Regions from separate parts of the Sphaerisporangium siamense genome, predicted to be linked through region 2. Evidence: riboswitches for the same ligand, from Rfam matches in the RefSeq annotation. Region 2 holds a riboswitch; the other holds the start of a gene.

Region 1 (14,153 bases), 240 kb from region 2:
GACGTCGCCGACAAGATCGCCGTCATGTACGCGGGGCGCATCGTCGAGAACGCCCCCGTGTACGACCTCTACAAGACCCCGGCGCACCCCTACTCCAAGGGCCTTCTGGACTCGATCCCCCGGGTCGACATGAAGGGCCAGGAGCTGTACGCCATCAAGGGCCTTCCGCCGAACCTGCTCGACATGCCCTCGGGCTGTGCCTTCCACCCCCGCTGCCCGTACCGCCGGGACAACTGCCTGAGCGACGTGCCTCCGCTGTACGAGATCAGCGGGACGCGCGGCAGCGCCTGCCACTACTACAGGGAGGTCCTCGATGGCACCGTCGGGTGAGCCGATTCTTCAGGTCCGTGACCTGGTCAAGCACTTCCCGCTGAGCCAGGGCATCGTCTTCAAGCGTCAGATCGGCGCCATCAAGGCGGTGGACGGCGTCTCGTTCGACCTGCACCCCGGCGAGACCCTCGGCGTCGTCGGCGAGTCCGGCTGCGGCAAGTCCACGCTGGCGAAGCTGCTGATGGCGCTGGAGCGGCCCACCTCGGGAGAGGCGAAGATCAAGGGCGTCGACCTGGGTAAGGCGCGCGGGTCGGAGCTCAAGCGGATGCGCCGCAACATCCAGATGGTCATGCAGGACCCCTACACCTCGCTGAACCCCCGCATGACCGTCGGCGACATCATCGGGGAGCCGTTCGAGATCCACTCCGAGGTGGCGCCCCGGGGCGACCGCCGCAAGAAGGTGCAGGAGCTGCTGGAGGTCGTCGGCCTCAACCCCGAGCACATCAACCGGTACCCGCACCAGTTCTCCGGCGGTCAGCGGCAGCGCATCGGCATCGCCCGCGGCCTGGCGCTCCAGCCTGAGATCATCATCTGCGACGAGCCCGTGTCGGCGCTCGACGTGTCGATCCAGGCCCAGGTGATGAACCTGCTGGAGCGCCTGCAGAACGAGTTCAACCTCGCGTACATCTTCATCGCCCACGACCTGTCGGTCGTCCGGCACATCTCCGACCGGGTCGCGGTGATGTACCTGGGCAAGATCGTGGAGCTGGGCAAGGACGCCGACATCTACGAGCGGCCGAGCCACCCCTACACCCAGGCGCTGCTGTCGGCCGTGCCGGTGCCCGACCCCGAGGGCAGGGAGGGCCGCGAGCGGATCATCCTGCAGGGCGACCCGCCGTCGCCGGCCGACCCGCCGTCGGGCTGCCGGTTCCGCACGCGCTGCTGGAAGGCGCAGGACATCTGCGCCGAGCAGGAACCCCTTCTGGAGATCCGCGCGGGCGGGCACCCGAGCGCCTGCCACTTCGCCGAGGCGCAGGACGTGATCAACGCCTGACCTCATGAGCACGGTAAGGGCGGTGTCCGATGGCCCGGTCCATGGGACACCGCCCTTGGTGTCCGACGCGCGAGCGTCAGAGGATGTCGATGCTCCCCACGCCGACGCCCACGAGGCCGCCGGTGCCGACGCCGACGTTGCCACTGTGGTGGCCCCCGCCGTAGCCGTTACCGCCGGCGTAGCCGTAGCCGCCGAGGTAGCCTCCGCCGAGGTAACCCCCGCCGACGTAGCCCGCTCCGCCGACGTAGCCGCCGCCCCAGGCGCCGCCCAGGGCGTAGCCGCCGACGACCGACGGGCCGCACACCGGAGCGACCGCGACCGGGGCGGTGGGGACGACCGCCGCGACGGAGCCGCAGGGGCAGCAGTTGGCCTTGGCGGTGTTGGCGGGCTTGGCGGTGTCGGCGGAAGCGGCGGCGGCGGGGGCGATGATGGCGATCCCGGCGCATGCCGTAGTGACCAGAATGCGGCGAATCATGCGTGCTTCTCCTTGAGAGAACCACCGAGCCAGAGGCGGTCGAATATCCGCAGTGCTCAGATGGTTACTGAACGTGACCGCTCAGACAGTACCGAACCCGGGAGGCCTGTCGATGGCTGAGACGGTCAGTCGAGAGCAATGATTGGCGGGCGTTTACGTGACGGGACCCCGTCGCCCGCGCCGGCGCCGGCGAAGAAGTGCTAGGTCAGGGCACGTGCCGGCCCGCGTTCCGCCGCCGTCGCGCGCATGCCCGGCACATTACCGTTTGACCGAAGTTTGACCCGGGCCGCCTCTCCGGAGATCCTCGCGATCAGGACATTCGGCACAGGGCTCATCCGCCGGTCACCCGTGCGAGCCGCACGTGCGCTCCCGGCGGCAGGCCGAGGCGCTGGGCGGCGTCGCCGGAGTTGACGGCCACCGACACCATGCCCGCCGAGTCGGTGAACGCGACCAGGTTGCCCGGCGGCACGGCGGCGTAGGTGTCGCGGAACGGGACGGTGACCTGCCGCCTGCCCATGGAGACCGCCAGCGTGTCGCCGACACGGATCCCGAGGGACGCCAGGTCGTCGGCGGTGACGGAGAGCTGGACGTTGCCGTAGCGGTCCAGGGAGAGCACCTCGCCCTCGGCCGCGTCCTGGCCGAGCCTCGCCGTCGGCGCGGGGAGCTGCAGCAACCGGTCGAGGGCGACCTCCGGGCCGAGGTCGGCGGGTTTGCGCCCCGCGCACAGGTGGGCGGCCACCGGCGCGTAGATGTCGCGCCCGTGGAAGGTCGGCGACACGGGGGTGAGGAACAGCTCGTCGTTGGTGATCTCGTACGCCGCCCGCGCGCCGCCCGAGGCGAGCACTGCCCACGACAGCAGGCCGTTGTCCGGGCCGATGAACACCCGCTGCCCGGCCTCGACGACGACCGAGCGCCGCGTGCAGGCGGCGGCGGGGTCGACGGCGGCGATGTGGACGCCGGCGGGGAGGTACGGCAGCGTCTGGGCGAGGATAGCGGCGCCGCGGCGGATGTCACCGGCCGGGACCAGGTGACAGACGTCGATGATCCGCGTCTGCGGGGCGATGCCCAAGATGACCCCGTGGCACGACGCCACGAAGCCGTCTTCCAGCCCGTAGTCGGTGAGGAGCGTGATGACAGAGGTCACACTTGGTGACCTTACGTCGCGAGAAGGCGGTGTCATAGGGGCGCGTCCGGACATATCAACGACCAACCGATCTTCGGCTTCGACCGGCCCGATCAAACCCATACTCCATCCACGGATATACCCACATATCCGGTGAGGTGCGCGGGACCGGGCCCGTCGTCCGGGAACCGGGCCCCCAGGTCTCCCGAACTGTCATGAACAGCCGCGAAATCCCTACTAGCATGGCGTCGGGCCCCACACGCGCGTCGTGGTCCAGGGGCGCGCTCGCCCGGGCGCACGTTCGCTGGTCTCCCGCATTCCCCCGCCCGGCCTGCCGTCCGCCTCTCCGCGTGCCCGATCGAGGAGGACATCATGGACACCGCGCCGGACCACGGTGACGGCGACGCCGAGGACGCCGCAGTTCCCGACGCCGAGGACGCCGCGGTTCCCCACGCCGCCGGGGAGCTGTCCGCCAGGGACCGCGAGCTCCTCGCCTTCGAACGCCAGTGGTGGCGCCACGCGGGGGCCAAGGAGCAGGCGATCCGCGAGACGTTCGAGATCTCGGCGACGCGGTACTACCAGTTGCTCGGCCGGCTCATCGACCGTCCCGAGGCGCTGGCCCACGATCCGATGACCGTGAAGCGGCTGCGGCGGCTGCGCGCCTCCCGGCAGCGCGAGCGCGCGGCGCGGCGTCTCGGTATGCGTCCCTGAATCCAGGGGTACTGCTTCACGCGTGACTCATGAAGTGTTGCCCGACAATGCCGGGTTAGCTGCCATAAAGGCGGATCCGACGGGCGCGGTGATCGGCCTCGACTTCGACGGCACGCTGGCGCCCATCGTCCCCGACCCCGCCGACGCCCGCGTCGCCCCCGAGGCCGCCGCCGCGCTGGTGCGGCTCGGCGGCCTGGTGGGCGCCGTCGCGATCGTCACCGGCCGCCCCGCCGCCACCGCCATCGAGTACGGCCGGGTGCCCGGCGGGCCCGGCCTCGCCGACGTCCCCGGGCTGGTCGTCCTCGGCCAGTACGGCCTCGAACGCTGGGAGGGCGGGCGGGTGACCTCGCCACCGCCCCCGCCCGGCGTCGAGCGCGTCCGCGCCGAGGTGCCCGCCCTGGTGGCCTCCCTCGGGTTCACCCTCACCGACGGCGCCGAGCCGGGCGTGACCCTGGAGGACAAGGGCCGGGCCGTCGCCGTCCACACCCGCCGCGCCCCGGACCCGGAGGGGACGCTGCGGGCCCTGCGCGAGCCCTTGGCCAAGCTCGCCGCCGAGACCGGGCTCGCGGTCGAGCCGGGGCGGCTGGTCCTGGAGCTCAGGCCGTCCGGCATGGACAAGGGCCACGCGCTCGGCGCTTTCCTGGCCGAGCGCGCCGCGCGGTCGGTGCTGTTCGCCGGGGACGACCTGGGCGACCTGGCGGCGTTCGAGGCCGTACGCCTGTCGGGCCTGCCGGGCGTGACGGTGTGCAGCGCCTCCACCGAGGTCACCGAGCTGGCCCGGCGCGCCGACGTCGTCGTGGACGGCCCGGCCGGGGTCGCGGCGCTGCTCACGGCGCTGGCGGACGCGCTTCCGCCGCGCGCCACGAGCTGACCGCGATCCCGCAGACGGCACAGAAGATCAGCAGCGGGACGATCAGGAACGCCGTGTGCGTGCCGAAGCCGTCCGCCAGGGCCCCGAGCGCGAACGGGCCGACACCGGTCGCGGTGGAGGCCCACACCGAGGCCGCCGCGCTGGCCTCGGCCGCGCGGCCGCCCGAGGACGCGATGACCCTCGCCAGGCCGAGCGGGAACTGCACCGCGGCGCCGACGCCGCTCAGCACCAGGCCGGCGTAGCACAGCGCCGGTGTGTCGCCGAGCCAGAACACCGCCCAGCCGGTGAGGGTCACGAACAGCGCGCAGGTCAGCAGCGGCGTGGGATCGAACCGCAGGGTCAGCCGCCCGGCCGCGAACCGGCCGGCGGCGACGCCGACGGTGAACGCCGTCAGCCCGGTGGCCGCGGCGGCGGCCGTCATGCCGGTGCGGTCGGCCAGCAGCCTGGCCGCCCACATGTTGAACAGGAACTCCATCGCCACCAGGCAGAACAGCACCCCGCACGCGGTGTGGAACCGCCAGTCGTAGGGGACCTTGGGGCCGGTGGGGACCTCACGCGCCGACGCGCGCCCCGCCGAGGTGTCCCGCGGGATCCACACGCGGCCCATCAGGGCGAGCAGCAGCAATGCCGCGACCGGCGTGACCAGGATGCCGGCGCGCCAGCCGAGCGGGGTGGGCGCCAGCGCGCTGATCAGGTAGGACACGCCGATGCCGACCGTCACGCCGACCGCGTTGGCCTCGTTGATGGCCGCGGGCCCCGCGACGCCGTGGTGGTCGCTCAGCACCGACATGCCGGCGTACAGCGCGATCGAGCCGCCCGCGCTGGCCAGCCCGTACCCGAGCAGTGTGACCGGGAGCGCCGGGGTGAGGGCCACCAGCGTGACCCCGAACGTCATCGCGGCCGTGCCGATCCAGGTCGTCAGGCGCCGGCCGAGCCTGGCCATCACGCGCGGCATGGCGAGGCCGCTGGTCACGCCGCCGGCGGCCATGGCCGTGCCGTGCAGGCCCGCGACGGCCTGCGAGACGCCCTGGTCGAGGCGCAGCAGCGGGAGCGCGGCGGACAGGCCGTACAGGTAGGTCGCGAAGATGCAGAGCTGGAAGTAGATGAGCCAGGTGGGGCGGTCCCGGGTGAGCGATCGGACGACAGCGGTCGAGCTCACAGAACCCCCGGGTCTCGAAGTGGGCCACGATCCCACCCGAAATTACCATCGAGCGGACCTTTCACCCCGGGACCGCCAAGGCTAGAAATCCCCTACCCCAGCGGCCTCAGCAGTCGAGGGCGGCGAGCTGGTCGGCGAACCACTGGTGCGGGGGCAGCGCGGTGGCCGCCGCGCGCAGGCGCGCCCCGCGCTTGGCGCGCTCCTCCTCCGGCAGCACCAGCGCGTCGTGCAGGGCGTTCGCCGTGCCCGAGACGTCGTAAGGGTTGACCACCAGGGCGTCGGCCCCGAGCTCCGCGGCCGCGCCCGCCTCGCGCGACAGCACGAGCGCGCAGTGCGGCGCGAGGATCGGGCCCTCCTTGGCGACCAGGTTCATGCCGTCCCTGATCGGGTTCACGAGCAGGACGTCGGCCATGCGGTAGGCCGCCAGCGACCGGGCGTAGTCGTCGTTGACGTTGAGGATCAGCGGATCCCAGTCTTCGCCGCCGAACTCGTCCTCGATCTCGGTGGCGCAGCGTTGCACGGCCGCGGTGTACTCGCGGTACTCGGGCAGGTCGTGGCGCGAGGGGTAGGCGAAGGCCAGGTGGACGACCTTGCCGTGCCACTCGGGATGGTCGGTCAGGAACTGCTTGTAGGCGAGCAGGCCGCGCACGATGTTCTTGGACAGCTCGGTCCTGTCGATGCGCACGATGAGCTTCTTGTCGCCCACCCGCTCGCGCAGCGCCGTCATGTGGGACTCGACGTCCGGCTCCAGCGCCCGCGCCCACAGCGCGTCGCCGTCCACGCCGAGGGGATGGACGCCGACGCGGGTCACCCGGTCCTCGTAGGTGATCGTGCGCGCGGCGCGGTCGACGTGCGCGCCGAGCAGCGTCTCGCAGCAGTCCATGAACGCCGAGGCCCAGCGGGCGGTGAGGAAGCCCGCGCGGTCGGCGCCCAGGATGCCGGACAGCAGCTCGGCGGAGATGTCGTCGGGCAGCAGCGAGAAGTACTCGGGCGGCGCCCAGGGGGTGTGCGAGAAGTGCGCGATGCGCAGGTCGGGGCGTTCCACCCGCAGCATCGCGGGGGCCAGGGTCAGGTGGTAGTCCTGGATCATGACGCGGGCGCCGTGCGCGGCCTCCTCGGCCAGGGCCAGCGCGAACGCGGCGTTGTAGTCCTGGTAGGACTCCCACTCGCGGCGGAAGCGGGTGTCGAACTGCGGGGAGTTCGGCGTGTCGTAGAGCAGGTGGTTGACGAACCACAGCGTCGAGTTGGCCACCGCGTTGTAGGCGCGGTGGAACGTCGCGGGCGGGATGTCCAGCATGCGCACCGCGCCGGTGTCGTAGCCCGCCTGGTCCAGCCGGCCGCCGGGGGCGCGGCGCACGGCGCTGCGGTCGCCGTCGGAGAGGGCGGCGCAGACCCACAGGACGTCGGCGTCCTTGGCGACCTCGGAGAGCCCGGAGACCATGCCCCCGCCGCCTCTGCGCATGGTCAGCGTGCCGTCGTCGGCGAGCGTGAACGAGACCGGGCCCCGGTTCGAGGCCATGAGTACCGTGTTCATCCGCCCATCACCACTCCTCGTCCGCCGTGGCGGTCGTCTCCACGCCGTTCTTCTCCGCCGGAAAGCTCACCTGGCCGTGGATTAATGAAATTTAACTCTCCCAATAGGATGGGCTGGTGGTCAGGGCGAGGCGAGGCGCGGACGGTCGATGGAGGCCCCGGTATGGCGCTTGACGATACGACCGAAGAGCTCGCCCGCGACGCCGCTCAGGGCGACCACCGGTCCCTCGGGGAGCTTCTCCGCCGCATCGAGCCCGACGTTCTGCGCCACTGCGCGAAGTTCCTGCCCTACCACCAGGACGCGGAGGAGGCTTGCCAGGATACTTTGCTGGCGGTCGCCCGCAACATCGGCAGGTTCGAGGGCCGGGCACGTTTTTCCACCTGGTTGCACATCGTGACGGCCAACTGCGCCCGCACCACCTACCGCACGCTCAAGCGGCGCGCCGCCGAGCAGGCGTCGGAGGACCTGCCCGACCTGCGGGCCGACCCGGGCCGGGTGAGCGTGATCGCCGGCTACCGGCTCGACCTGCTGGACGCGATGGAGGCCCTGGAGGCCGACAAGCCCGACCTGGCGCAGGCCCTGGTGCTGCGTGACATCTGCCAGCTCGACTACAACCAGGTGGCCGAGCAGCTCGGCATCCCGCTCGGCACCGCCAAATCGCGCATCCACCAGGCGCGCAAGTACGTCCAGGGCATCCTCGGCGACGCCTACGGCCCGCTGGCCTGACCGACATGCGGTCGGCACCGTCTCATGATACGAGACGGCACGCCTGTCCCGCCGGGTGCGAGGTACAGTGATGTCGGTCTGCCTGTCATGTCGGCAGTCTTACAACTGAACATTGCTCATCCAGAGGGGTGGAGGGACCGGCCCTGCGAAGCCCCGGCAACCCTCCCGGCTGTGGTCATCGCGTCTCCGAATGTCGCGGCACTTAGACCAGTGAGACCGGCCGGGACAGGTGCCAATTCCGGCCCGGGACCAAGGTGGTCCGGGCGAAGATGAGGGAAAGGCCTCGCTTCATGGCGCTCGCAACAGCTGAGATCACCACCTCCAACGACTTCGGCCCCGCCGTCGGCCTGTCCTGCCGCGAATGCGGCACCCGCTATCCCCTGGGCCCGAGCTTCGCGTGTATCGAGTGTTTCGGGCCACTCGAAGTGGCCTACACCTGGAGCGGCCCCGACTTCGACGGGGCCGCGCCCGTCACGCGTGAGCAGATCGCCGCAGGTCCCGCCAACATCTGGCGCTACCGGGCGCTACTGCCGGTCCCGGCCGACGTCGCCGCCAAGCCCAACCTCGCCCCCGGCTGGACCAAGCTGGTCAAGGCCGACAACCTGGCGCGTGAGCTGGGGCTGCGCAGCCTGCACGTCAAGGACGACTCGGGCAACCCCACCCACTCCTTCAAGGACCGGGTGGTCGCCATCGCCCTGGAGGCGGCGCGCACCTTCGGCTTCCACACGCTGTCCTGCTCCTCCACCGGCAACCTGGCCGGCGCCGTCACCGCCGCGGCGGCCCGCGCCGGGCTCGACGCGTGCGTGTTCATCCCCGCCGACCTCGAAGAACCCAAGATCGTCATGGCCTCGGTGTACGGCGGCCGCCTGGTCGGCATCGAGGGCACCTACGACGAGGTCAACCGGTTCTGCTCGGAGCTCATCGGCGACCCGCTGGGCGACCGGTGGGGTTTCGTCAACGTGAACCTGCGGCCGTACTACGCCGAGGGCTCCAAGACGCTGGCGTACGAGATCGCCGAGCAGCTCGGGTGGCGCATTCCCGACCAGATCGTCATCCCGGTCGCCTCGGGCTCCCAGCTCACCAAGATCGACAAGGGCTTCAAGGAGCTGATCAAGCTCGGCCTCGTCGAGGACAAGCCGTACAAGATCTTCGCCGCGCAGGCGGAGGGCTGCTCGCCGGTGTCGGCCGCCTTCAAGGCCGGGCGGGAGGTCGTGCAGCCGGTCAAGCCGCGCACCATCGCCAAGTCGCTGGCCATCGGCAACCCCGCGGACGGCCCCTACGTGCTCGACATCGCCCGCCGCACGGCTGGCGCGGTCGAGGACGTCACCGACGCCGAGATCGTGGACGCCGTGCGGCTCCTCGCCCGCACCGAGGGCATCTTCGCCGAGACGGCGGGCGGCGTCACCGTGGGCGTGCTCAAGAAGCTCACCGAGAAGGGCCTGCTGGACCCCGAGGCCGAGACGGTGGTGCTCAACACCGGCGACGGCCTCAAGACCCTGGACGCGGTCGCGTCCGGCGCCCGGCCGACCGCGGTGATCCGTCCCTCTCTCGACGCATTTCGTACGGCTGTCGTGGAAAACTCCTGAAAGGTCCCTATAAATGAGCGTTTCTGTACGGATTCCGACGATTCTCCGTACGTACACCGACGGTGCCGCCGAGGTGACGGGCGAAGGGGCCACCCTTCGCGACGTGCTGCAGAAGCTCGACGCCGACTACCCCGGAATCGGGGCTCGTATCCTGGACGAAACGGGCAGCATCCGCCGTTTTGTCAACGTGTATGTCGGAGAAGAGGATGTCCGTTTCGTGGACGGACTTGACACCCCCACCCCCGACGGAGCCCAGGTTTCGGTGATCCCCGCGGTCGCCGGCGGCTGACCGCAAGCCGGGCCGAACGCCCGCTCGTCCCCCGGGACGGGCGGGCGTTCGTGCGTTCTGGGCCCTTGAACGGCCCAACTATCACAATAGAAGCTTTTACTGGGTCCCCTCGGTAGTGTAATTGTCAACTAACTAAACGCGAGTGCGAAATAGTCACGTACCGCTTTGAGCGAACGTCAAGAAGTAGTTTCGTGATTGACTCTGTTGCGCCAAGGCATGCCACAGGTATGGTCGAGAACGATCGACGTGGCCGAGGAGTTCGCATGCGTCTCGGTTCCGAAGGTCACGGACCTCGCGGAGGAGTGGGCGGGGTCCGGAGCCCAGCAAGAGGAGTCGGAAAGTGGCGCAGGGCACCGTCAAATGGTTTAACGCGGACAAGGGCTACGGCTTCATCGCGGTAGACGGTGGTAAGGACGTGTTTGTCCACTACTCAGCGATCCTGGCGGAGGGATACCGTTCCCTCGAACAGGGTCAGCGGGTGGAGTTCGAGATCACACAGGGCCAGAAGGGTCCCCAGGCCGAGTCCGTACGGACTGTGTGACGCGGCCGGCGAAGCCCGGCCGCAGTCGAAGAGATCCACTGGTCTATCACAGTCACGAGAAGGAGGGTCCGGTCCGCCCTGCGCAAGGGCGGGCGGGCCCTCTCCCGTTCTGACGTGGGACATCGTCGCCCGCCCGGCCGCCGCCGGATGAGGGGCAGGCCCAATATTCGGCATACGGTCGGAGAAATCCGTGTGCCTCCCAGGTCATAGGGGTGGTCGCTTGCACTCGACCGGGTAGAGTGCTAAATAGTTCGTTGGCACTCTCGTGTGGAGAGTGACAACCTGGATCGAGGCGATGGGGCCCGGTGGTCCACGGCGACAGGGTCGTGGAGGAGCGGGTCTACATGCCGTCGCGGGCGTCGGCTCGATCCGTCGCAAGCCACCCTGTATCTGGGAGGTCTAGCCGTATGGCAGCCAAGATGATCGCGTTCAACGAGGACGCCCGGCGCGGTCTCGAGCGCGGTATGAACCAGCTCGCCGACGCCGTCAAGGTGACCCTTGGGCCCAAGGGCCGCAACGTCGTGCTGGAGAAGAAGTGGGGCGCGCCCACCATCACCAACGACGGTGTCTCCATCGCCAAGGAGATCGAGCTCGAGGACCCGTGGGAGAAGATCGGGGCCGAGCTCGTCAAGGAAGTCGCCAAGAAGACCGACGACGTCGCCGGTGACGGCACCACCACCGCCACCGTGCTCGCCCAGGCGCTGGTACGCGAGGGGCTGCGCAACGTCGCCGCCGGCGCCAACCCGATGTCCCTCAAGCGGGGCATCGAGGCCGCCGTCGAGCGCGTGAGCGAAGAGCTCTCCAAGATTGCCAAGGACGTGGAGACCAAGGAGCAGATCGCCTCCACCGCCTCCATCTCCGCCGGCGACACCCAGATCGGCGAGATGATCGCCGAGGCGATGGACAAGGTCGGCAAGGAAGGCGTCATCACCGTCGAGGAGAGCAACGCCTTCGGGCTGGAGCTTGAGCTCACCGAGGGTATGCGCTTCGACAAGGGCTACATCTCCGGGTACTTCGTGACCGACCCGGAGCGCATGGAGGCCGTCCTCGACGACGCCTACATCCTCATCGTCAACGGCAAGGTCTCCGCCAACAAGGACCTGCTGCCCCTGCTCGACAAGGTCGTGCAGTCCGGCAAGCCGCTGGTCATCATCGCCGAGGACGTCGAGGGCGAGGCCCTGGCCACCCTGGTCGTCAACAAGATCCGCGGCCTGTTCAAGTCCGTCGCGGTGAAGGCCCCCGGCTTCGGCGACCGCCGCAAGGCCATGCTCGGCGACATCGCCACCCTCACCGGCGGCCAGGTCATCAGCGAGGAGGTCGGCCTCAAGCTGGAGACCGCCACCCTCGACCTGCTGGGCCGCGCCCGCCAGATCATCATCACCAAGGACGAGACCACCATCGTCGACGGTGCCGGCGACCCCGAGCAGATCGCGGGCCGGGTGAACCAGATCCGCGCCGAGATCGAGAACACCGACTCGGACTACGACCGCGAGAAGCTGCAGGAGCGCCTGGCCAAGCTGGCCGGCGGCGTGGCCGTCATCAAGGCCGGCGCGGCGACCGAGGTCGAGCTCAAGGAGCGCAAGCACCGCATCGAGGACGCCGTCCGCAACGCCAAGGCGGCCGTCGAGGAGGGCATCGTCCCCGGCGGTGGCGTGGCTCTGATCCAGGCGGGCGCGAAGGCCTTCGACAAGCTGGAGCTCTTCAACGACGAGGCCACCGGCGCCTCGATCGTCCGCAAGGCGCTGGAGGAGCCCCTCAAGCAGATCGCCGTGAACGCCGGCCTTGAGGGCGGCGTCGTGGTGGAGAAGGTCCGCAACCTGGAGGCGGGCGTCGGCCTGAACGCCGCCACGGGCGAGTACGTGAACCTGCTCGACGCCGGCATCATCGACCCGGCCAAGGTGACCCGCTCGGCGCTGCAGAACGCCGCCTCGATCGCGGCCCTGTTCCTGACCACCGAGGCCGTCATCGCCGAGAAGCCGGAGAAGGAGAAGGCTCCGGCCGTCCCCGGTGGCGGCGACATGGACTTCTGAGCCGCTTCGGCGCCCAGATATCCCAGATAACAGCGAAAGGGCCATTCCCGGTCTCCCGGGAGTGGCCCTTTCGCGTGCGCGGGGAGTCCCGGGCCGGGCCGCGTGACGCGGACGCCGCTGTGACGGCCCCCGACGCCGTCGGCCCTTCAGGTGGACGTCGCGGTCAGCGGCCCCCGACGGCGCGCTCCAGGGCGTCGAAGCCGCGCTCCAGCAGGGCGATATGGTCCTCGACGACCTCGGCGGCGGGTTCGCCGGCGATGAGCCTGCGCGCGCTCTCGGCGTACGTCGTGCGGTAGACGGTGACGACGAGGGCGGCGGTCGTCTTCTGCCACGGGTCGCCGGGGTCGGCCCCCACGGCCTCGGCCAGCGCGGCGGCGAGGACGTTCTCGGTCTCCTGGATCGACTCGCGGATACGCGCCAGCAGGGCCGGTGAGCCGGCCACCACGCGCCAGAACGTGCCGTACCCCTCGCCGACCCCGCCGAGCGGATGCCCCTCGCGTGCCAGGCCGACGAACAGGCGGCGCAGCGCGGCCAGCGGCTCGACATCCGGCTCCCGGTCGCGGACGGCGCCGGTGATCAGGGCGAGCGCCTCGGGCAGCCGGTCCAGGAACATGTCCTCTTTGCGCGGGAAGTAGTTGAAGACCGTCTTGGGGGAGACGTTCACCGCCTCGGCGATCTCGGTGACCGTGACGTTGTCGAAGCCCTTCGTGATGAAGAGATGCGAGGCCACATCAGAGATCAACTGCCGTGTCTGCCGCTTCTTGCGCTCGCGAAGCCCTGGGTCACCCTGCACGGCATAACTGTACTGGCTGAAAAAATACTGTTACGGTAATTTTTTAGCCAGGGTAGCTATGAGGGAGACGGTATGACGGACGACGTGGACGTGCTGGTCGCGGGCGCCGGACCCGTGGGGCTGATGCTGGCCTGCGAGCTCGCGCTCGCCGGCGTCTCGGCGCTGGTCGTCGAGCGGCGCCACGAGATCGACCCCACGATCAAGGCGGGGTCGCTGAACACCCCGTCGGTGGAGGCGCTGTACCGGCGCGGCCTGCTGGACGAGCTGCGGGAGGCGCAGGAACGCAACCTGGAGCAGTTCGCCGCGTTCATGCGGCAGCGGGCGGCAGGCGACGGCGCGGCCGGCGGGCCCCCGCGCACGCCGCCCCGGTTCGCGGGCCACTTCGCCGGCGTCATGCTCCGCGCCGACCTGCTGGACGGCGACGACCCCGACCTGAACGGCCACGGCCCGGCCGACATGATCGGCCTGGTCAACCAGCAGCAGCTTGAGGAGATCCTCGCCGGGTGGGCCGGCCGCCTCGGGGTGAGGGTGCGCCGGGGCGCCGAGCTGACCGGCTTCGCCGAAGACGACACGGGCGTGACGGTGACGGTCCGCGACGGGGGTGCGGACGGTCCGGGCGAGAGCGTGATCCGGTGCCGGTGGCTGGCCGGGTGCGACGGCGGCAGGAGCATGGTGAGGAAGCTCGCCGGCTTCGACTTCCCCGGCACCGACCCGGAGATCACCGCCTACCAGGCCCTGGCCGAGGTGACGGGCACCGAGGCGCTCGGCGTCGGCTGGCACGCCACCCCCACCGGCGTGTACGCCCACGGCCCCGTGCCGGGCCGCATCCTGACCGTCCAGTTCACCGGGCCCCGCGCCGAACGCGACGCCCCCGTCACGCCCGAGGAGCTGGAGGCGTCGATCCGGCACGTCACCGGGGCCGAGGTGACCGTGGCCGGTATCAAGGCGGCCACGCGGTTCACCGACAACGCGCGCCAGGCGACCACGTACC
Region 2 (14,153 bases):
GGTTCGACCCCGAGGTCGCGGTGCGCCACGGCCTCGACCTGGTCGCCCAGGGCGCCGACATCGTCGACGTCGGCGGCGAGTCCACCCGGCCCGGCGCCGCGCGCGTCCCCCTGGACGAGGAACTGCGCCGGGTCGAGCCGGTGGTCCGCGCCCTGGCCGAGCAGGGCGTGGTCGTCAGCGTCGACACGATGCGGGCCGAGGTGGCCGAGGCCGCGGTGGCCGCGGGGGCCCGCCTGGTCAACGACGTGAGCGGCGGCCTCGCCGACCCGGCGATGCCGCGCCTGGTGGCCGCCTCGGGCGTCGCCTACGTCGTCATGCACTGGCGCGGCCACAGCCACGACATGGACACGCGCGCGATCTACTCCGACGTGGTCGGCGAGGTCACCGAAGAGCTCCGCAAACGGGTCGACTCCGTGCTGGCCGAGGGGGTCGCCGAGCACCAGGTCATCGTCGATCCGGGCCTGGGCTTCGCCAAGAAGGCGGAGCACGACTGGTCTTTGCTCTCGGGCATCGGCGAGCTGGGGCGGCTGGGCTACCCGATCATCATCGGCGCCTCGCGCAAGCGCTTCCTCGGGCGCCTGCTGGCCGGCCCGGACGGCACGCCGAGGCCCTTCAGCGGCAGCGACGACGCCACCTTGGCCGTCACGGCGCTCGCCGCCCAGGCCGGCGCCTGGTGTGTTCGCGTTCACCATGTGCGTCCCAACGCCGACGCCGTCCGCGTCGCCGCGGCCTGGAAGGGCGGTAGACGATGAGCACCACAGCCGCTGAGATCGAGAAGCTCAACGAGGCGTTCTACACCGCCATCGAGAGCGGCGACCTGGACCGCATGACCGAGATCTGGGCCGAGGACGAGAACGGCCGGGTGGCGATGTGCGTCCACCCCGGCTGGTCGATGGTCACCGGCAGGGCCGAGGTGCTGCGCTCCTGGGCGCTGATCATGGCCAACACCACCTACATCCAGTTCGTGCTGACCGACGTCCGCACCACCGTCGCGGGCGACGTCGCCGTGCTGTCCTGCGCCGAGAACATCCTCACCGCCGCCGACACCGAGGACGCCACCTTCGCCGCCGGCCGCGTGGTCGCGACCAGCACCTTCATCCGCACCCCCGCGGGCTGGCGCCTCTGGGTGTACCACGGTTCCCCCGTCCTGCAGGCCGATGACGACGACGAGCAGGCGGATGAATGACCGCTGCCCGCCTCCGCGCGGACGCGGCGGGGTTCGAGCACGTCCCGGGCCTGGTTAGCGTGGAAGCTGCTCCGGAGGTCCCGGGGCGCGTCGGAACGGGAGCGGTTCCATGAGTGGGGACACGATCAGCCTTGTAGGGCTGCGTGCGCGCGGCAGGCACGGCTGCCTGCCCGCCGAGCGCGAGCTCGGCCAGGAGTTCGTGGTGGACGTCACGTTGTTCCTCGACACCGCCCCCGCGGCCGCCGCCGACGATCTGTCCAGGACCGTCGACTACGGCGAGCTGGCCCTCCGGCTGGCCGCCATCGTCGAGGGGGAGCCGGTCGACCTCATCGAGACCCTGGCCGCGCGCCTGGCGGACGCGTGCCTGGCGAGCGGGCCGGTCGAGGCGGCCGAGGTCAGCGTGCACAAGCCCGCGGCGCCGATCCCGCTCCCGTTCGGCGACGTGGTCGTGACGATCAGGAGGAGGCGCGGATGAAGGTGGTCCTGGCGCTCGGCAGCAACGTCGGCCGCCGTTTCGACACGCTTCAGGGCGCCGTCGACGCGCTGTTCGACGCCCCCGGGCTCGAATTCGTGGCGGTGTCCCCGGTGTACGAGACCGACCCGGTCGGGGGTCCCCCGGACCAGCGTCCCTATCTCAACGCCGTGGTGATCGCGAACACCATGACGCTCGGCCCGAAGGCGATCCTGGAGCGCGCGCTCGGCGTCGAGAGCGCGTTCGGCCGGGTGCGCACCGAGCCGTGGGGGCCGCGCACGCTGGACGTCGATCTGATCATGGTCGGCGACCTGCTCTCCGACGACCCCGAGCTGACGCTCCCGCATCCCTTGGCCCACGAGCGGGCGTTCGTCCTGGTGCCGTGGTCGCAGGCCGATCCGGGCGCGGTGCTGCCCGGCCGCGGCTCGGTGGCCGGGCTGCTCGCCGACCTGGACGAGGGGGGCGTGCGCCTGCGCGCCGACCTGGCGCTCCAGCCGCCCAGCTGACCGTCCCCCTCCGGACCGGCGCGTGCCGTGTCCGGAATAGGCCACGCCTCGATGGGCTTTACTCTCACGATGACGCCGCCAGGGCCGTCCGCCGGGGGCTTCGCGCGGGGGAGGCCGGGGTGCCGGTGGCAACGATGAGGAGGATCACGTGAGACCGAGCCGTCCCGGCGTGCTCGTCGTGCTGGTGGTCGCGTTCGCCCTGGTGACGTGGCTCGTGCTGCAGCAGGTCTACTCCGACCTGCCGACCGTCCCGTGGACGGCCATCCCCACGGTGCTCCTGCTCGCCGTCGGCGAGGCGTACAGCGGGTGGATGACCCGCGCCCGCATCCAGCGCAAACCCGACACCAAGCCGGTGGAGCCGCTCGCGGTGGCCCGGCTGGCCGCCCTGGCCAAGGCGTCGGCGTACGTGGGGGCGGCGTGCGCCGGGATCTTCGCGGGCTTCGTGTTCTACGTCATGCCGCTGCTGGACCAGGACACCCCCCGGCGCGACTTCTTCCTGGCCGGCGGGTCGCTGCTCTCCTGCGTCGTGCTCGTCTGCGCGGCCCTGTTCCTCGAACACTGCTGCCGGGTGCCGAAGGGCCCCGAGGACGACGAGAAGCGCTCCTGAGCCGGGGCATGCGACGGGGCCCGGCACCACCACCGGGCCCCGCCACCGCAAGGAGTCACCCTTGTCTCTTCCACCCTGTCCCTTTACGCACAGGTCTTCTGCACCGGAGCGGGACGTCTAAACCTGCGGTTCGCGCCGGGCCTGGTGGACGGTCACTTGTCGATGTCGCCGACGACGAAGAACATCGACCCGAGGATGGCCACCATGTCGGCGATGAGGTGCCCGGGCAGCATCTCTCTGAGCACCTGCACGTTGTTGTAGGAGGCGCTGCGCAGCTTGAGCCGCCACGGCGTCTTCTCGCCGCGTGACACCAGGTAGTAGCCGTTGAGCCCGAGCGGGCTCTCGGTCCAGGCGTAGGTGTGGCCCTCGGGCACCTTGAGCACCTTGGGCAGCCGCTGGTTGATCGGCCCCGGCGGCAGCGACCGCAGCCGGTCGACGCAGGCGTCGGCGAGGTCGAGGGAGTGCTTGACCTGGTCGAGCAGCACCTCGAAGCGGGCGTGGCAGTCGCCGGCCGTGCGCGTGGCCACCTTCACGGGCAGCTCGCCGTAGGCGAGGTAGGGCTCGTCGCGGCGCAGGTCCAGGTCGACGCCGGAGGCGCGGGCGATCGGCCCGCTCACCCCGTACTGCAGGATCGTCTCGCGGTCGAGCACGCCGACGCCGCGGGTGCGGGCGAGGAAGATCTCGTTGCCGTAGATCAGGTTCTCGATGTCGGACAGCCGCCCGCGCGTGTCGCCGACCGTCGCGGCGACCCGGTCCAGCCAGCCGTGCGGGAGGTCCTCCTTGAGGCCGCCGACCCGGTTGAACATGTAGTGCATGCGCCCGCCGGAGATCTCCTCCATCACGGCCTGCAGCATCTCGCGCTCGCGGAAGGCGTAGAAGATGGGCGTGATCGCGCCGAGCTCCAGGGGATAGGAGCCGAGGAACATCAGGTGGTTGAGCACGCGGTTCAGCTCGGCGAGCAGCGTGCGCGCCCAGACGGCCCGCACCGGGACCTCCATGCCGAGCATGCGCTCGACGGCGAGCACGACGCCGAGCTCGTTGGCGAAGGCCGACAGCCAGTCGTGCCGGTTGGCCAGCACGATGATCTGCCGGTAGTCGCGCACCTCGAACAGCTTCTCGGCGCCCCGGTGCATGTACCCGATGATCGGCTCCGCCGAGGCGATGCGCTCGCCGTCCACGGTGAGCCGGAGACGCAGCACACCGTGGGTCGAGGGGTGCTGGGGCCCGATGTTGAGGATCATGTCCTCGGTGGCGAGCTCCTTGGCCCCGGCGCCGATGCCCACGACCCGCTCGATGGGCCCTCCCGCGGCATGAGGTCCGGTCATAGACCCCATGCTGTCACGTCACCGCCGGGAGACAAGTTCGGTCAGGGCGGCGACCAGGCGGCGCACGTGCTCCTCGGTGGTGCCGATGCCGATGGAGGCCCGCACGGCGCCCGCGGTGCCGTCCGCGCACGTGCCGTCGTCGAGGCGCCCGGCCTCGCCGAGCAGGTGGCGGACGAAGGGGTGGGCGCAGAACCTGCCGTCGCGGACACCGATGCCGTACTCCGACGACAGGGCCTCGGCGACCTCCCGCGCGCTCCAGCCGTCCACCACGAACGAGACGATGCCGACGCGCGGGTGCCCCGGGCCCCACAGCGAGAGCTCGTGCACGCCGTCGATCTTCGCGAGGCCCTCGCGCAGCAGGCCGATGAGGCGCTCCTCCTCCTTGACCAGGGAGGTCCAGCCGGTGGCGGACAGCGCGTCGCAGGCGGCGGCCAGCGCGACCGCGCCGAGGACGTTCGGGGTGCCGGCCTCGTGCCGCTGCTCGGCGTCGTCGCTCCACTCGGTGGCGAGCGGCGCGCCCTCCGCGGCGCCCCCGGCGACGTTCCTGGAGGCGCCCCCGCCCCGCAGGTACGGGTCGGCGGCGGTGAGCCAGTCGGAACGGCCGATCAGCACGCCCGCCCCGAACGGCGCGTACAGCTTGTGCCCGGAGAAGGCGACGTAGTCCAGGTCGAGGGCGGTCAGGTTGAGCCTGCGGTGCGGGACGAGCTGCGCGGCGTCGACGAGGACGCGGGCGCCGTGCCGGTGCGCGATGTGCGCGAGCGCGGCGATCGGCCACAGCTCGCCGGTGACGTTGGAGGCGGCGGTGACGACGAGCAGCTTGGGGCCGTCGATGGCCGCGAGGGCCTCGTCGGCGGCGCGCACGGCCTCGCCGGGGAAGGCGGGCGGCGCGAGGCGCACGGCGTCGGCCCAGGGCAGCAGGGACGCGTGGTGCTCGGTCTCGAAGACCACGACGGTGGTGCCCTCGGGCAGGCAGCGGGCCAGCAGGTTCGTCGCGTCGGTGGTGTTGCGGGTGAACACCACGGCGTCGCCGGGGCGGGCGCCCGCGAAGGCCCGGACGGTGTGGCGGGCCTGCTCGTAGCGGGCGGTGGTGAGCTGGGAGGCGTACCCGGCGCCGCGGTGCACGCTGGAGTAGGCCGGGAGCGCGGCGGCGACGGCGGCGCTCACCGGCTCCAGACAGGGGGCGCTGGCGGCGTAGTCGAAGTTGGCGTACCTGACCAGCCTGCCGCCCTTGACCGGGACCTCCAGGTCGGCGCCGACCACCGCGGGGATGCGGGAGCGCGCGCCGAGCGGGGACTCCGGGTCACCGGAGGGAACGGGGGACGAGCTGGAAGGGGTGGTCAGGTCGGTGACGACGGACAACGCCGGCCTCCTCGGGTCAGGGGCCCCCGGTCATGGCGTTGAGACGACGGAGCCCGCGCTTGCCCGGCACACCTCGTGCCGGACCTGGTCTTCACCCGGGGCACCCCGCCGCGAGCGCGAGGGTTGCCGGCCAGCGAGCCGGGGCTTGGCGCTGGCACTCATGACCTACACCGGGACTATAACCCACGCCCCGGCCGTCCTCGCAACCTCTGACACCCCGGTGTAGGGGTGGCGATCCGGGCGAACTCTGGTGAACCCCCGTGCGTTGGACAGGGAACGGTCCGCCCGCCGGGCGGGCCGTCGTTCGTGCACCGCTGGAGGAGTACTCGCATGGATTGGGTCGCCGACCCCACGATCTGGATCGGGTTCCTGACCCTGGTCGCCCTGGAGATCGTTCTCGGTATCGACAACATCATCTTCATCTCGATCCTGGCGGGGAAGCTTCCCGCCGAGCAGCGGGACAGGGCGCGCAAGCTGGGTCTCGCGCTGGCGCTGCTCAGCCGCCTGGCGCTGCTGCTCGGCCTGTCGTGGGTCGTCCGGCTGACGGAACCGCTGTTCGAGGTGTTCGGGCACGGCATATCGGGGCGAGATCTGATCTTGATCCTCGGCGGGCTGTTCCTGCTGGGCAAGAGCGTGTACGAGATCGGCGACAGCATGGAGGGCTCCTCGGGCCACTCCGGCGGGCGGGCCGCGGCCTCCTTCGGCGCGGTGATCGTGCAGATCATGCTGCTGGACGTCGTGTTCTCGCTGGACTCGGTGATCACGGCGGTGGGCATGGTGGACGAGCTGGGCGTCATGATCGCCGCGGTGATCGTCGCGGTCCTGGTGATGCTCGTAGCGGCGCGGCCGATCGGCGAGTTCGTCGAGCGGCACCCGAGCATCAAGATGCTGGCGCTGTCCTTCCTCGTCCTGATCGGCGTCGTGCTGATCGCCGAGGGCTTCGACCAGCACATCTCCAAGGGCTACATCTACTTCGCGATGGCGTTCTCGCTGATCGTGGAGCTGCTGAACATCCGGGTGCGCAGGAAGGCGGGCCGGCGGCCGGTGGAGCCGCGCGAAAGCCACGAGGAGTCCCCGGAACCGGACACCGCGCGCTGAGACCGGCGGCCCCGCCCGGGGGCGTTCCCCCGGGCGGGGCAACGGCTCGACTTTCGGTGCATACGATGACTTTGTGCACTTCGACCCATGGAACCCCGCCTTCGTCGCGCACCCCTACGACGTGTACCGCGAGCTTCGCGACCGCGCGCCGGTCAGCTACTTCGAGCCCACCGGCCAGTGGCTGGTGGCCCGGCACGGCGACGTCAACGCCGCCCTGCGCGACCGCAGGCTCGGCCGCTCATACCTGCACGTGGCCTCGCACGAGGAGTTCGGCCGCGAGCCCGAGCCCGGCTTCCAGGAGCCGTTCTGGCGCGTCATCCGCGCCGGGATGCTGGACGTCGAGCCTCCCGTCCACACACGGCTGCGCCGCCTCGTCTCCAAGGCGTTCACCCCTCGCATGGTCGAGGAGCTGCGCCCCCGCGTGCGGCGCGTCGCCCGCGAGCTGGTGGCCGCGTTCGTCGAGCGCGGCGGCGGCGACCTGATCGGCGAGGTGGCCGAGCCGCTGCCGGTGACGGTGATCGCCGAGATGCTGGGCGTGCCCGAGTCCGACCGTCACCTGCTGCGCCCGTGGTCGGCCGACATCTGCGGCATGTACGAGTTGAACCCCTCGACGGAGGTACAGCACACCGCGGTGCGTGCCGCGTCGGAGTTCTCGGACTACCTGTCCGGGCTCGCCGCCGCCCGCCGCGCCGACCCCGGCGACGACCTGATCAGCGCGCTGGCCCAGGTTGCCGACGAAGGGGACACGCTGACCGAGGAGGAGCTCATCGGCACCTGCGTGCTGCTGCTGAACGCCGGGCACGAGGCCACGGTCAACGTCACCGCCAACGGCTGGTGGGCGCTGTTCCGCAACCCCGCCGAGCTGGAGCGGCTGCGCGCCGACCCCTCGCTGCTGCCCACGGCGGTGGAGGAGCTGATGCGCTACGACACCCCGCTGCAGATGTTCGAGCGGTGGGTGCTCCAGGACGTCACCATCGGCGGGGTGGACATCCCCAAGGGGACGGAGGTGGCCCTGCTGTTCGGCTCGGCCAACCACGACCCCGAGGTGTTCGACGACCCCGAGCGGCTGGACGTGGGCCGCAAGGACAACCCGCACATCTCGTTCGGGGCAGGCATCCACTTCTGCCTGGGCGCGCCGCTGGCCCGCGTGGAGCTGATCGAGTCGTTCGGCGCCCTGCTCGCCGCGGCGCCCGGACTCGAACTCGCCGAGGAACCCTCCTGGAAGCCCAACTTCGTCATCCGCGGCCTGGAGTCCCTGAAGGTCACCATCTGACCCTCGCGTCGCCGAAGGCGCGGGGAGGCGCGGGCCGCGCCATGGCCGGGCGCCGGTCGCGGTACGCCCCGGGACGCCGGTGGGTCATGGCTTGCCCTGGGCGAGCCAGCCGAAGCCGCCGAGGCCCGCCGGGTCGATCAGCTCGGCCTCCTGGGACGCCCGCGCCAGCGCCCGCAGGTAGCCGCCCGGATCGGTGGCCGCGAGGCTCAGCGGCGGCCGCCGCCCGGTGACCCCGAGATCGCGCAGCGCGTGTCGTTGCGTGGTCAACGTTGTGGATATCGCGCCCGCTCGCTCGCCCGCCGCCGCGCAGGCGTCCAGCGCCACGTGTGCCGTGATATCGCAGGATCCGTCGGGTATGGGCGGCACACACGCCCCGTCGCGGTACCCGGTCAGCGTGCCGTACGGCGGCCGGTTATCCACAGGGTGTGCATAATCGGCCGCCACCGCGAGCCCCCGCGCCAGCCGGGCTACCACCCCCGCCCACGCCTCGTCGCGCGGCCTGCCGATCTCGGCGCGCAGGCCCGTCGCGGCGAGCGGCCACCAGCGCTCCAGCCACCGCCGGTCGCGCTCCTCCGGCGGGCCGTCCAGCCGCTCCTCGCCCGTCCCGGGATCGACCAGGACCAGCCGCGGCCCCTCGGGCGTCTGCTCGGCGACGTCGAGCGGCACGTTGTCCAGCCACTCGTTCGCGAACACCAGCCCGGTGATCTCCTCCGGGAGCGCGGGCGTCCAGGCGACGGCCCCGGGCAACCCCTCGGGGCGCGGGGACAGATCGACGGCCGTCACCCGCAGCCGCCGCGCGAGGGCGGGCTCGGCCGCGCGCAGCACCTCGGTCACGAGCGCGCCGTCACCCGATCCGACGTCGGCCAGGTCGAGCGGGTCGGGACGGCCGAGGCCGGCGTCCACCCGGATCAGCAGGCGCAGCACCGCGGCGGCGAACGCGGGCGAGGCGCCGACCGAGGTGCGGAAGTGACCCGAGGGCCGCTCCCGCATGTAGAACCCGTCCTCGCCGTACAGCGCTCGCCGGAAGGCCTCCCGCCAGGTCACCCACACGGCACCGGACGTTACCAAGGAGGACGCCGCCCGCCGACCGGCCCGGTGAGCCCGGACGGCGCGGCCGGGGGAGCCGGGCGGCGGTGATCGGAGAGGCGCCCGTTACGCTGGGGCGTCTGAGGCTGATACGTCGAACGTGAACGGGAACGTGATGCGGACAAGCGACCGCCCGGGGCGCCTCGCGGTCGGCGTCGTCGGCGCCGGGCGGGTGGGCTCGGTGCTCGGCGCGGCGCTCGCCCAGGCCGGGCACCACGTGACGGGAGCGGCCGGGGTCTCCGAGGCCTCGGGCCGCCGGGCCGCCGATCGTCTCGGCGTCCCCCTCTCCCGGCCGGACGACGTCATCCGCGACGCCGAGCTCGTGCTGCTCACCGTGCCCGACGACGTGCTGCCCGGCCTGGTCTCCGGCCTCGCCACGACCGGCGCCGACCTGCGCGGCAAGATGCTCGTGCACACCAGCGGCGCCTACGGGCTCGGCGTGCTCGACCCCGCGACGGCCGCGGGCGCGGTGCCCTTCGCGCTCCACCCGGTGATGACCTTCACCGGCAGGGACGACGACCTGCGCCGCGTCGAGGGCTGCTCGTTCGGCGTCACCGCGCCCGAGGCGCTCAGGCCGGTCGCCGAGGCCCTGGTCATCGAGATGGGCGGCGAGCCGGTGTGGATCCCCGACGAGGACCGCCCGCTCTACCACGCGGCTCTGGCGGGGGCCGCCAACCACATGGTCACGCTGATCGCCGAGTCCCAGGAACTGCTGAGGAAGATCGGGGTGGAGCACCCGGGCCGCATGCTCGGCCCGCTGCTCGGCGCCGCCCTGGACAACGCGCTGCGCCTCGGCCTGTCCGGGCTCACCGGGCCGGTCGTGCGCGGCGACGCGGGCACGGTGCGCAAGCACGTGGACGCGCTGATCGTCGCCGCGCCCGAGGCCGCCGACGCCTACATCGCCCTGGCCAGGCTCACCGCCGACCGCGCGCTCGCGGCCGGGCTGCTCAAACCCGAGACGGCCGAGCGGCTGCTCGACGCGCTCGGCGGCAACACGTGGACATGACGGCCGGGCCCGGCGCCCGGCCCGCGTACCGAGGAGGCGACGCGTGGACGTGATCGTCGCGCATGACCGCTCCGAGCTCCTCGCGGCCCGCGCCGCGCTCGGCATCGGCGCGGACGGCGCCTCGGCGCGGCCGGGAGGTCAGGGCGCCCTCGCCCTGGTGCCGACCATGGGCGCGCTGCACGAGGGGCACCGCGCGCTGATCCGCCTGGCGCGGGAGAGGGCCGAGCACGTCGCGGTGAGCATCTTCGTCAACCCGCTCCAGTTCGGGCCGAACGAGGATCTCTCCCGCTATCCCCGGACGTTCGACGCCGACCTGGAGGTGTGCGCGGCCGAGGGCGTGCGCGTGGTCTTCGCGCCCTCCGCCGGCGAGATGTACCTCCCCGACCGCCAGGTCGGCGTCTCGGCCGGCCAGATGGGCACGATCGTGGAGGGCGCGTTCCGCCCCGGCCACTTCGACGGCGTGCTGACGGTCGTGCTGAAGCTCTTCAACCTGGTCGCGCCGGACGTCGCCGTGTTCGGGCAGAAGGACGCCCAGCAGCTCGCGCTGATCCGCCGCATGGTCGCCGACCTGAACCTGCCGATCGCGATCGTCGGCGCGCCGACCGTGCGCGAGCCCGACGGGCTGGCCCTGTCCAGCCGCAACCGCTACCTGTCCGAGGCCGACCGCGGCACGGCCCTGTCGCTGTCGGCGGCGCTGCGCGAGGGCGCGGCGCACAAGCGCCCCAAGGACATCCTGCACGCGGCGCACGCCGTCCTGGACGCCGCCGCCGGGGCCGCGCCTCCGCTCGCGCTGGACTACTGCAGCCTGGTCGATCCCGCGACGTTCGCCGCCGTCGGCGACGGGCACCAGGGGGAGGCGGTCCTCGTCGTGGCGGGACGGGTCGGCGCCACCCGCCTGATCGACAACATGGTGCTCACCCTGGCCCCGTAACGGGAGGCGCGGCGGGTCGGGTACCTTGGGCTCTCACCTGCGACAACACCGTTCGTCCCACCCCTCTCCGCCCCACCTTCGCCTCATGGTTTATCGTCATCTTGACGAAATGAGGGGAGTACCCATGTCCCACCCGCCCATCCCCCGGCGGCTCACCGCACCCGCGCCCGGCTGGACCGCGCGCGCCGACGTCGTCGTCGTCGGGTCCGGCGTCGCGGGCCTCACCGTGGCCCTGCGCCACGCCGAGCTGGTCCCGGGCGCCAAGGTCCTCGTGGTCACCAAGGACGTGCTCTCCGCCGGATCCACGCGCTGGGCCCAGGGCGGCATCGCCGCCGTGCTCGACCCGGCGGACTCCCCGGAGGAGCACCTCGACGACACGCTCGTCGCCGGCGTCGGCCTGTGCGACCTGCCCGCCGTCCGTACCCTCGTCACCGAGGGGCCGCCCGCGCTGCGGCGGCTCATGGCGCGCGGCGCCCGCTTCGACAGGGACCCCGCCGGCGACCTCCAGCTCACCCGGGAGGGCGGGCACCACCGCAACCGCATCGTCCACGCCGGCGGGGACGCCACCGGCGCCGAGGTCCAGCGCGCCCTGGTCGAGGCCGTGCGCGCCACGGGCCGTATCGAGATCATCGAGCACGCCCTGGTCCTCGACCTGCTCAAGGACGCCGCGGGCGCCGCCTGCGGGATCACCCTGCACGTCATGGGCGAGGGCGCGCGCGACGGCGTGGGCGCGGTCCGCGCGGACGCCGTCGTCCTCGCCACCGGAGGCATGGGCCAGGTCTACGCGGCCACCACCAACCCGCTGGTGTCCACCGGGGACGGCGTGGCGCTCGCCCTGCGCGCCGGCGCGGTCGTGCGCGACCTGGAGTTCGTCCAGTTCCACCCCACGGTGCTCTGGCTCGGCCCCGACGCCACCGGCCAGCAGCCGCTCGTCTCCGAGGCCGTGCGCGGGGAGGGCGCGGTCCTGCTCGACGCCGCCGGCGAGCGCTTCATGCTCGGCGTCCACGAGCTCGCCGAGCTCGCGCCCCGCGACGTCGTCGCCAAGGCGATCATGCGCAGGATGCTGGAGACCGGCGCGGAGCACGTCCACCTCGACGCGCGGCACTTCGGCGAGGAGATGTGGCGCACCCGCTTCCCGACCATCTACGCCGTGTGCCGTGAGCACGGCGTCGACCCCGTCCACGAGCCGATCCCCGTCGCGCCCGCCGCCCACTACGCCAGCGGCGGCGTCCTCACCGACCCGCACGGCCGCACCAGCGTCCCCGGCCTGTACGCCTGCGGCGAGGTCGCCTGCACCGGCGTGCACGGGGCCAACCGCCTCGCCTCCAACTCCCTGCTGGAGGGCCTGGTCTTCGCCGAGCGCATCGCGGCCGACCTCGCCGCCACGCGGTGGGCCCCCGGCGAGCCGGTGGACGACGGCCGCCCCTCCGGGCTCGTCGACCCCCGGGCGCGGGCGCGCGTCCAGGGACGGATGAGCGCGGGCGCGGGCGTCCTGCGCGGCGCGGAGAGCCTGTCGGAGGTCGCCAGGGGCCTGCTGGACGCCCGCTGGACCCCGGTGGCCGTGGAACCCTGCATGGAGGCCTGGGAGGCCACCAACCTGCTCACCGTGGCCACCGCGCTCGTCGCGGCGGCCGGCGCCCGCGAGGAGACCCGCGGCTCCCACTGGCGCGAGGATTTTCCCGAGCGAGACGACGCCCGATGGCTGGGGCACCTGGACGTGACCCTGGGCGAGGAAGGACCGACCATGACCTATCGGCGGCACGACGACGGCCGGGCGGCGAGCGCGCTCGGCGAGCACCTGGAGGCCGACCTCGCGCTGGCGGGCCTCGACCCCGAGGCGGTGGCCGCGGTGGTCGCCGCCGCCCTCGCCGAGGACCTCGCGGAGGCGGGCGACGTCACCACGATCGCCACCGTCCCCGCCGGCAGGACGGCCGTCGCCGACGTCGTGGCCCGCGCCGACGGCGTGGTGGCCGGCCTGCCCGTCGCCGAGGCCGTGTTCGCCGCCGCCTCCTCGGGACGGCTGAGCGCCGAGCGTCACGTGAAGGACGGCGAGCGGGTGGCGCGCGGCGACGTGCTGATGACGGTCACCGGCCCGGCCCGCGACCTGCTGACCGCCGAGCGCACCGCGCTCAACCTGGTCACCCACCTGTCGGGGATCGCCACGCTGACCCACCGCTGGGTGCGGGCCGTGGACGGCGCCAAGGCCCGGGTGCGGGACACCCGCAAGACCCTCGCGGGGCTGCGCGCCCTGGAGAAGTACGCCGTCAGGTGCGGCGGCGGGACCAACCACAGAATGTCCCTTTCGGACGCGGCCTTGATCAAGGACAATCACGTGGTGGCGGCGGGTGGGGTCGCCGAGGCGTTCCGCGCGGTACGGCAGGCGTACCCCGGACTGCCGATCGAGGTGGAGATCGACCGGATCGACCAGCTCGAACCCGTGCTGGCGGAAGGGGCGGAGGAGATCCTGCTGGACAACTTCACCGTCGAGGACCTGGCGCTGGCCGTACGCCTGGTGGACGGCAGGGCGCGCCTGGAGGCCAGCGGCGGTCTCACGCTGGAATCCGCGCGTGAGGTGGCCGAAACCGGTGTTGACTACCTAGCCGTGGGGGCTCTGACCCACTCCGCCCCCGCACTCGACCTCGCTCTGGACCTTCGGGGGGCTTGATGCTGCTCACGATCGACGTCGGCAACACCCACACCGTGCTGGGACTCTTCGAGGGCGAAGAGGTCATCGAGCACTGGCGCCTCGCCACCGACGCGCGGCGCACCGCCGACGAGATCGCGGTCGTCCTGCAGGGGCTGCTCGGCCAGAGCCCCCTGCTCAAGGGCGCCGACATCAGCGGCATCGCCATCTGCTCCACCGTCCCGTCCGTGCTCAACGAGATGCGCGAGATGTGCCGGCGTTATTACGGCGACGTGAACGCCGTCATCGTCGAGCCGGGCGTGCGCACCGGCGTCCCGGTGCGCATGGACAACCCCAAGGAGGTCGGCAGCGACCGCATCGTCAACGCGCTCGCCGCCATCACCCTCTACGGCGGTCCCTGCGTGATCGTCGACTTCGGCACCGCGACGTCCTTCGACGCGGTTTCGGCCAAGGGCGAGTACGTCGGGTCCGTCACCGCCCCGGGGATCGACATCTCCGTGGACGCCCTGGCCGCGGCGGGCGCGCAGCTTCACAAGGTGGAGCTGGTGCGCCCCCGCTCGGTGATCGCCAAGAACACCGTGGAGGCCCTGCAGGCGGGCATCATCTACGGCTTCGCCGGCCAGGTGGACGGCATCGTCGAGCGCATGGCCCCCGAGCTGG

What was found. Region 2 has a riboswitch for S-adenosylmethionine ahead of BJ982_RS08780 (aminotransferase class V-fold PLP-dependent enzyme). Riboswitches for the same ligand answer to the same signal wherever they lie in the genome.
Region 1: another riboswitch for S-adenosylmethionine. It lies ahead of thrC (threonine synthase); the one in region 2 lies ahead of BJ982_RS08780 (aminotransferase class V-fold PLP-dependent enzyme).

The regions. Positions count from the first base shown of each region.
Region 1 is NZ_JACHND010000001.1:2,084,151-2,098,303, forward strand. Features, by position in the region: gene BJ982_RS09840 (ABC transporter ATP-binding protein) at 1-330, shown strand, start outside; gene BJ982_RS09845 (ABC transporter ATP-binding protein) at 314-1,324, shown strand; gene BJ982_RS09850 (hypothetical protein) at 1,401-1,799, opposite strand; gene BJ982_RS09855 (SAM hydrolase/SAM-dependent halogenase family protein) at 2,131-2,943, opposite strand; gene BJ982_RS09860 (DUF3263 domain-containing protein) at 3,295-3,633, shown strand; gene otsB (trehalose-phosphatase) at 3,722-4,504, shown strand; gene BJ982_RS40340 (MFS transporter) at 4,461-5,663, opposite strand; gene BJ982_RS09875 (alpha,alpha-trehalose-phosphate synthase (UDP-forming)) at 5,770-7,197, opposite strand; gene BJ982_RS09880 (RNA polymerase sigma factor) at 7,360-7,923, shown strand; SAM riboswitch class I at 8,037-8,199, shown strand; gene thrC (threonine synthase) at 8,214-9,509, shown strand; gene BJ982_RS09890 (MoaD/ThiS family protein) at 9,523-9,798, shown strand; gene BJ982_RS09895 (cold-shock protein) at 10,139-10,339, shown strand; gene groL (chaperonin GroEL) at 10,747-12,369, shown strand; gene BJ982_RS09905 (TetR/AcrR family transcriptional regulator) at 12,533-13,162, opposite strand; gene BJ982_RS09910 (FAD-dependent monooxygenase) at 13,235-14,153, shown strand, end outside.
Region 2 is NZ_JACHND010000001.1:1,839,645-1,853,797, forward strand. Features, by position in the region: gene folP (dihydropteroate synthase) at 1-752, shown strand, start outside; gene BJ982_RS08755 (nuclear transport factor 2 family protein) at 749-1,186, shown strand; gene folB (dihydroneopterin aldolase) at 1,296-1,661, shown strand; gene folK (2-amino-4-hydroxy-6-hydroxymethyldihydropteridine diphosphokinase) at 1,658-2,164, shown strand; gene BJ982_RS08770 (DUF3180 domain-containing protein) at 2,313-2,771, shown strand; gene BJ982_RS08775 (NADH-quinone oxidoreductase subunit D) at 2,924-4,096, opposite strand; gene BJ982_RS08780 (aminotransferase class V-fold PLP-dependent enzyme) at 4,115-5,455, opposite strand; SAM riboswitch class IV at 5,506-5,621, opposite strand; gene BJ982_RS08785 (TerC family protein) at 5,786-6,553, shown strand; gene BJ982_RS40310 (cytochrome P450) at 6,627-7,826, shown strand; gene BJ982_RS08795 (SAM-dependent methyltransferase) at 7,911-8,870, opposite strand; gene BJ982_RS08800 (Rossmann-like and DUF2520 domain-containing protein) at 9,028-9,918, shown strand; gene panC (pantoate--beta-alanine ligase) at 9,962-10,849, shown strand; gene BJ982_RS08810 (L-aspartate oxidase) at 10,974-13,514, shown strand; gene BJ982_RS08815 (type III pantothenate kinase) at 13,514-14,153, shown strand, end outside.